2 regions of the Nocardia sp. NBC_01377 genome follow, and region 1 is predicted to be linked to the other one. Evidence: predicted binding sites of a transcription regulator. Region 1 holds the regulator's gene; the other holds the start of a gene.
The links. The regulator HspR, encoded in region 1, represses chaperone genes until heat shock. The targets are predictions, from matches to a motif close to ANNTGAGTNNNNNNNACTCANNT.
Positions count from the first base shown of each region.

Region 2: the regulator HspR is predicted to act here: its motif matches at 1,795-1,817, upstream of lon (endopeptidase La).

Region 1 covers NZ_CP109566.1:7,017,621-7,021,036, forward strand. The annotation lists gene OG225_RS32395 (globin domain-containing protein) at 1-742, opposite strand, end outside; gene OG225_RS32400 (heat shock protein transcriptional repressor HspR) at 1,492-1,893, opposite strand; gene dnaJ (molecular chaperone DnaJ) at 1,893-3,050, opposite strand; gene grpE (nucleotide exchange factor GrpE) at 3,108-3,416, opposite strand, start outside.
Region 2 covers NZ_CP109566.1:7,354,318-7,357,733, forward strand. The annotation lists gene lon (endopeptidase La) at 1-1,776, opposite strand, end outside; gene OG225_RS33930 (NAD-dependent succinate-semialdehyde dehydrogenase) at 1,880-3,214, opposite strand.

The DNA of each region.
Region 1 (3,416 bases):
GCTTGGTGTTGCGGGGCACCCCGAGACCGCCGAGCGGCGAACCGAGCAGCCACGTCTCCCCCAGTTGGGTCTGGCCGACGATGGCCGGACTGACCCAGCCGCCGAGCACGCTGCGAATGTGGAATTCGATCTCGCAGTTGGCGTTCGCGGGCACGGCGGGTGAGAGGTAGCGCCACATCCGCGGCCGGGACGGCACCTGCACGCTCATGTACTGGCCCGCGGCATAGCTCATCGGTTTGTCCAGTTGCAGTCGCACGACGGTGAGATTGCGCAGCACCGAACGGGACTCGATGACGGTGCCCGACCAGACCGCGGGCGTCTTCTCCTGGTCTGCCGCGCCGATCATGGTCTCGGCGATGACGGTCAATCCGTCGTCCCATGCCTGCTCGACCTCGTCGGTCCACATCTCGGTACCGGCGAAGCGACGCATCGCGGTTTTCAGCGAGGTGGCCACCGCGACGTAATGTTCCGGCTTGACGCCGTATTTGCGATGGTCGCGCCCCAGTTGGGCGAGGAATGGTAGTAACTTGTTCGGCTCCTCGAGCCGATCGAGCGTGTAGGAAATGGCCTTGACCAGCCGGTCACGCTGCGAGTCCATCGCCGCGGGAAAGAAATCGCGGACGTGGGGGTAGTCCGTGAACAATGTCGCATAGAACGAACTGGCCAGCTTCTCCGGACCCCCCTCCTCCGCAGCAACCGCCTTGAACGTGGTTCTGATCAAAGCGACGGTGCGCGAATCCATTTGCGTCACAACCCCATTTCGCACTCGGAACACATAACGTGCCAGCGAGTGAGATGCCGCGGGACACTCGTCAGCAGCCGATGCCAAGGAGTGTAGGCGAGGTTTGCCAGCTACGGAACGTCACTGTTAAACATCAAGCGTGTAATTTCTACGAAACGAGGATGGATAATGAGAAACATGCGAGAAACCGACTGAAAGACCGATAATACCAGGTCGATTCGGACATCCATCCACCGAATTCGCACGATCCGTTTTGCAAGCTTCGTCCGAATCCTGTCCCCGGAGCGACTTTTCGGCAACTCGAGCGCGGTCACCCGCCGCCGATACGGGTCGGGCGGAGGCGGAACGCGAGCGGGGCGAGGGCTGCGGGCGACCGACGATCCGGCGGTGCGATGCTCGAATCCGAACGGCCGGATTCGGATCCGGACCCGCTTACCGTCGGCTAACGAATCCACGCGGCGGGAGGGAAAATCCCGGGGCATCCGGCCATTTCCGATGCGGTCCGGAAATCGGGGACCCGATCGGAAGTTTGCCGAATGGTTTCCCCCGATCGGCGCGCACCACCGCGACGCCCGCTCTCCCATCACGACACGATCCCGAACCGAGGCGACGCGTATTTGTCCACAGGTGTGAACAGGGGGCTTGCACAGCTGTGGAATACCGGGCGCGTATTCCCGCGAAACGACTTCGGGCCCCGGATTCCGGCACACGCGAAGTGCGCCGGGCCGGGGCCCGAAGTTTTCGTGAACTCAGCGCTGGTGGCGTGGTTTCCACACCACCAGTGCGGTACTGCGTTGCGGCGGCGCGAAATCCGGCCGGTACCCCGCACGCAGTCGTTCCAGCTCGGCCGCCATCTCGGCGACGGCCTGCCGCAACTCCTCCACCTGGTTGGTCAATTCGATGATCCGTTTGATACCCGCCAGGTTGACGCCCTCGTCCTGGGACAGCCGCTGCACTTCGCGCAGCAACTCCACATCCCTTGCCGAATAGCGCCGCCCGCCACCCGAAGTGCGTTGCGGCGTCACCAGTCCGAGGCGGTCATAGGTGCGCAGAGTCTGCGCGTGCATGCCCGCCAACTGGGCCGCCACCGAGATCATGAAGAACTCGGCACGCGAGGCCCCACCGGAGGCCTTCTTCGGATCAGTGGACATTACGCACCTGCCCATCCGGCGCGGGGATCGAACCCGCTGGTCTGTTCCGCCTCCGCGTAGCGTCGCAGCGCTTCGGCGGCACTGTCGTCGAGCTTCTGCGGCACCGCGACCTTGACGGTGACCAGCAGGTCACCGGCGCCGCCGCCGCGCTTGGGCACACCGCGCCCGCGCACCCGCAGAATCCGGCCGTCGGCCGTGCCCGGAGGCACCTTGACACCGACCCGACCCTCCAGCGTCGGCACGGAAACCGTTGTCCCCAGGACCAACTCACTGTAACTGACCGGCAGCACCAGGGTCAGGTCGTCGCCGTTGCGGCCGAATACCTTGTCCTGGCTCACGTGCACGCTCACGTACAGATCGCCCGAGGGCGCGCCGCGTAATCCCGCTTCCCCCTGTCCGGCCAGCCGGATCCGCTGCCCGTCACCGACACCCGGCGGAATCCGCACCGTGATGGTGCGGGTCCGGTTCTGGATGCCGGTGCCACGGCAGTCGACACAGGGATCGTCGATGATCGATCCGGTGCCTCGGCAGTCGTCGCACGGCTCGCTGAAGCCGAACGCGCCCTGATTGCGGCTGATGACGCCCGCGCCGTTGCAATGCGGGCAGACCCGGGGGCTGGTCCCCGGCTTCGCGCCGCTGCCGTGACAGGTGGTGCACGGCGAGGGACTGGTCATCCGCAGCGGAACGGTGACGCCCTGTGCGGCCTCGCGGAATCCGAGTGTCGTCTCGGTCTCCACATCGGCGCCGCGGCGCGGACGGTTCGTCGTCCGCGCGCCGCCCCGATTGAACAGGCCGCCCAGCAGATCTCCGAGGCCACCGTCGCCCGCGTTGGCGTTGCCGAAGATGTCGCCGATATTGAAATCCTGCGAGAATCCGCCCGCCGCACCGGGAGTGAACCCGCCGCGGCCGTAGCCGCCACCCGCGAACAACTTGCGGGTGTCGTCGTACTCCTTGCGTTTGGCCGGATCCGACAGCACGGCGTGCGCCTCGCTGACGGTCTTGAACCGCTCTTCTGCCTTGGCGTCACCCGGATTGGCGTCCGGATGCAGATCACGGGCGAGCTTGCGATACGCCTTCTTGATCTCGTCCTGCGAGGCGCTGGAGGAGACACCCAGCTCCTTGTAGAAGTCCTTTTCGATCCACTCCCGTTGACTCACCCGGTCTCTCCTCCTCTCACGGTGTCGGATATTCGGCGTTCGCGGCTTCCCGCGGGTCTACCGGTTGTTCGCTTCGGCATCAGCATCCGAAGCCTCTGTCTCGGATGGCTCGACCGGTTCGGCCGCGTCGGTCACTGCGACGAGCGCGTGCCGAAGCACCCTGTCGCCGAATCGATAACCCTTGCGCATGACGATGCCGATCACCGGATCGTGCCCGGAACCCTCGTGCTGCACGGCCTCGTGCAGGGTCGGGTCGAAGGGATCGCCCTCGGCCCCGAACTCCTCCAGGCCCTGCTTGCGCAGCGCGTCGGCGAGCTTGTCGGCCACCGACCGCAGCGGTCCGGTCTCCAGATCGCCGTGCGCCCT
Region 2 (3,416 bases), 340 kb from region 1:
CGTACCGGTGCCGGGTTCATTTCCGGACATTTGTTCGGTTTCGTACCCGAGTCCGGAATCGTAGCCGAGTTCGTCTCCGTCGCCGGTTCCTGCGGCCACCGTGTCCTCGACTCCGGACAGCCGTGTCGCCGCCTTGCGCAATGCCTTCGCGATCAGCCGTTCCATCTGCCGCACACCGGCTTCCCTGGTGTAGTTCGCGGCGATCTCGCGCAGCGCCTCCTCGGTGATCGACACCTCGTCGACGGTCAGCGCGTTGCGTTCCAACTGCCGTGGCACCAGGAAGTCACGGGCGATGGCCACCTTGTCATCCTCGGTGTAGCCGTCGACGGTGATCAATTCCATCCGGTCCAGCAGCGGGCCGGGAATGGTGTCCATGACATTGGCGGTCGCGATGAACAGCACATCGGACAGGTCGAGATCCAGGTCGAGGTAGTGGTCGCGGAACGTGTGGTTCTGCGCCGGGTCGAGCACCTCGAGCAGCGCCGCCGCGGGATCGCCGCGGAAATCGGAGCCGACCTTGTCGATCTCGTCCAGCAGGACGACGGGATTCATCGAACCCGCCTCCTTGATGGCGCGCACGATCCGGCCCGGCAGCGCGCCGACGTAGGTGCGCCGGTGTCCGCGGATCTCCGCCTCGTCGCGCACACCGCCGAGAGCGACACGCACGAACTCGCGGCCGAGCGACCGCGCCACGGATTCACCGAGCGAGGTCTTACCGACGCCGGGCGGGCCGACGAGGACGAGCACCGCGCCGGAACCGCGTCCGCCGACGACCTCCAGCCCTCGCTGGGCACGCCGCGCACGCACCGCCAGGTACTCGACCATGCGGTCCTTGACCTCTTCCAGGCCGTGGTGATCGGCGTCGAGTACCGCGCGCGCGGCCGCGACATCGGTGTTGTCTGTGGTCTTCACCGCCCAAGGCAATTCCAGGACGGTGTCCAGCCAGGTGCGGATCCAGCCCGATTCCGGGCTCTGATCGCTGGCGCGTTCCAGCCTGCCGACCTCGCGCAGCGCCGCCTCCCGGATCTCACCGGGCAGATCGGCCTGTTCGACGCGGGTGCGGTAGTCGTCGGCGCCGTCCGGCTCGTCCTCACCGAGTTCCTTGCGGATGGCGTTGAGTTGCTGGCGCAGCAGGAATTCACGCTGGCTTTTCTCCAGCCCCTCGCGCACGTCGTCGCTGATCTTCTCGGTGACCTCGGCCTCGGCGATATGGGCCTTCGTCCACTCGATCAAGGTGGTCAGACGCTGGATCACATCGGGGGTTTCCAGCAGTTCACGCTTCTGATCAGCGGTCAGGTACGGCGCGTAGCCCGCGGTGTCGGCGACGGCCGACGGATCGGTCAGCTGATTGACCGCGTCGATGATCTGCCAGGCCTCGCGCCGCTGAAGGACCGAGACGACGAGTTTCTTGTATTCGACGGCGAGTTCGGTGGTGCGCCCGTCGGCGGGCGGAATCTCGACCGGCTCGGCCTCGACCCACAGCGCCGCACCCGGTCCGGTGACCCCGTGTCCGATCTTCGCGCGCCGTTCGGCCTTCAATACGGCCGCGGGCGCGCCGCCGCGCATCCGTCCGACCTGTTCGATGGTGGCGACGACGCCGTAGGTGGCGTAGCCCTCCGTCAGCCGGGGCGCGAGCAAGACCGCCGAGGTCTTGGCGGCCTGCGCGGCGTCGATGGCGGCCTGCGCGGATTCGTCCAGTTCGATGGGCACGACCATGCCCGGCAGCACGATCGGATCGGTCAGGAACAGCACCGGCAAATTCTGAGGTGTAGTCACGTGTTCGGCCCTTCTGAAAGTTGAGCGACGCCTACTCAACCCCACCTCCGGCCGGTTTGTTCCACCTGCCGGGGGTTCGCTCACAGCGAAGGGATCCCGGCGCTCAGCCGATGCGGATCAGTTTCTTGTTGACGAACTCATCGATGCCGTAGCGGCCGAGTTCACGGCCGAAGCCGGATCGCTTGACGCCGCCGAACGGCAATTCGACCCCCTCGGCGCCGACCGCGTTGACGAACACCATTCCCGCCTCGATCCTGTCCGCGACGCGGCGGGCCTGGTCCTCGTCGGTGGTGTACACGTAGGAGCCGAGGCCGAACGGCGTGTCGTTGGCCAGCTCGACGGCCTCGTCCTCCCCCGCCACCCGGTAGACCGCGGCGACCGGGCCGAACAATTCCTCGCGGTAGTCGGCGGGCAGGTTGGTGAGCACCCCCGGCGGGTAGTAGGCGCCGTCGCGGCGGCCCTCGGTGACGAGATCGGCGCCCGCGGCCACGGCTCGCCCGATCTGGTTCTCCAGACGCTCGGCGGCCGCGGTGGACGACAACGGTCCCAGATCGGCCGACTTGCGCAGCACCCGCGTGGTGAATTTGTCCAGGAACTCGTCGTAGATGTCGTCGGCGACGATGAAACGTTTGGCGGCGTTGCAGGCTTGGCCGGTGTTCTCGAACCGGCCGCCGACCGCCGCGTCGACGGTCGCTTCGAGGTTGTCGGAACTCAGGACGATGAACGGGTCGGAGCCACCGAGTTCGAGGACGACCTTCTTGAGGTTTCGGCCCGCGATCTCGGCGACGGCCGCGCCCGCCCGCTCGGAACCGGTGAGCGAAACTCCCTGCACGCGCGGGTCGGCGATGATCTCGGCGACCTGTTCGTTGGTGGCGTAGATATTGACGTAGGCGCCGTGCGGGAAGCCCGCGTCGAGAAAGATCTGTTGCAACGCGGCGGCCGACTCGGGGCACTGCGGCGCGTGTTTGAGCAGGATGGTGTTGCCGAGGGTCAGGTTCGGCCCGGCGAAGCGAGCGACCTGGTAGTACGGGTAGTTCCAGGGCATGATCCCGAGCAGGACACCGACCGGGGAACGCCGGATCAGCGCCGATCCGTCGCCGTCGAGCAGGGTGATCGGCTCGTCGGCGAGGAACTTCTCGGCATTGTCGGCGTAGTAGTTGTAGATCGCCGCGCTGAACTCGACTTCGGCGGCGGAACGGTCGAGCCGTTTGCCCATCTCCCGATTGATGATGCGTGCCAGTTCGTCCTTGCGCTCGGTGTGCAGCCGGGCGACGCGACGGATCGATGCCGCCCGCTCGGCAACCGTCGTGGCACGGCCCCATTCACGGTGAGCCGCCGCGGCGGCGGTGATGGCGTCCTCGATCTGCGCGGCCGTCGCCGTCGGATATTCCTCGACCACTTCACCGGTCGATGGATCGGTAACCGCGTACAGGCTCATGGGTCGTATTCCTTTCAACGGCGATCGGCGACTGCTTGACTTGTCGAGGCACACTGTCGTAGGTGTCTGCCATGGGTCGACGACGCGGTCGGAGTGACCGGGTACGCACGCATACCTGGGCCGTACTGCGCGGCAGACGGGAATCGGTGCCACTGATTAGATGCCAGTACGCGCACATTCAGTAGTCGGCGCGCCCGGCGTG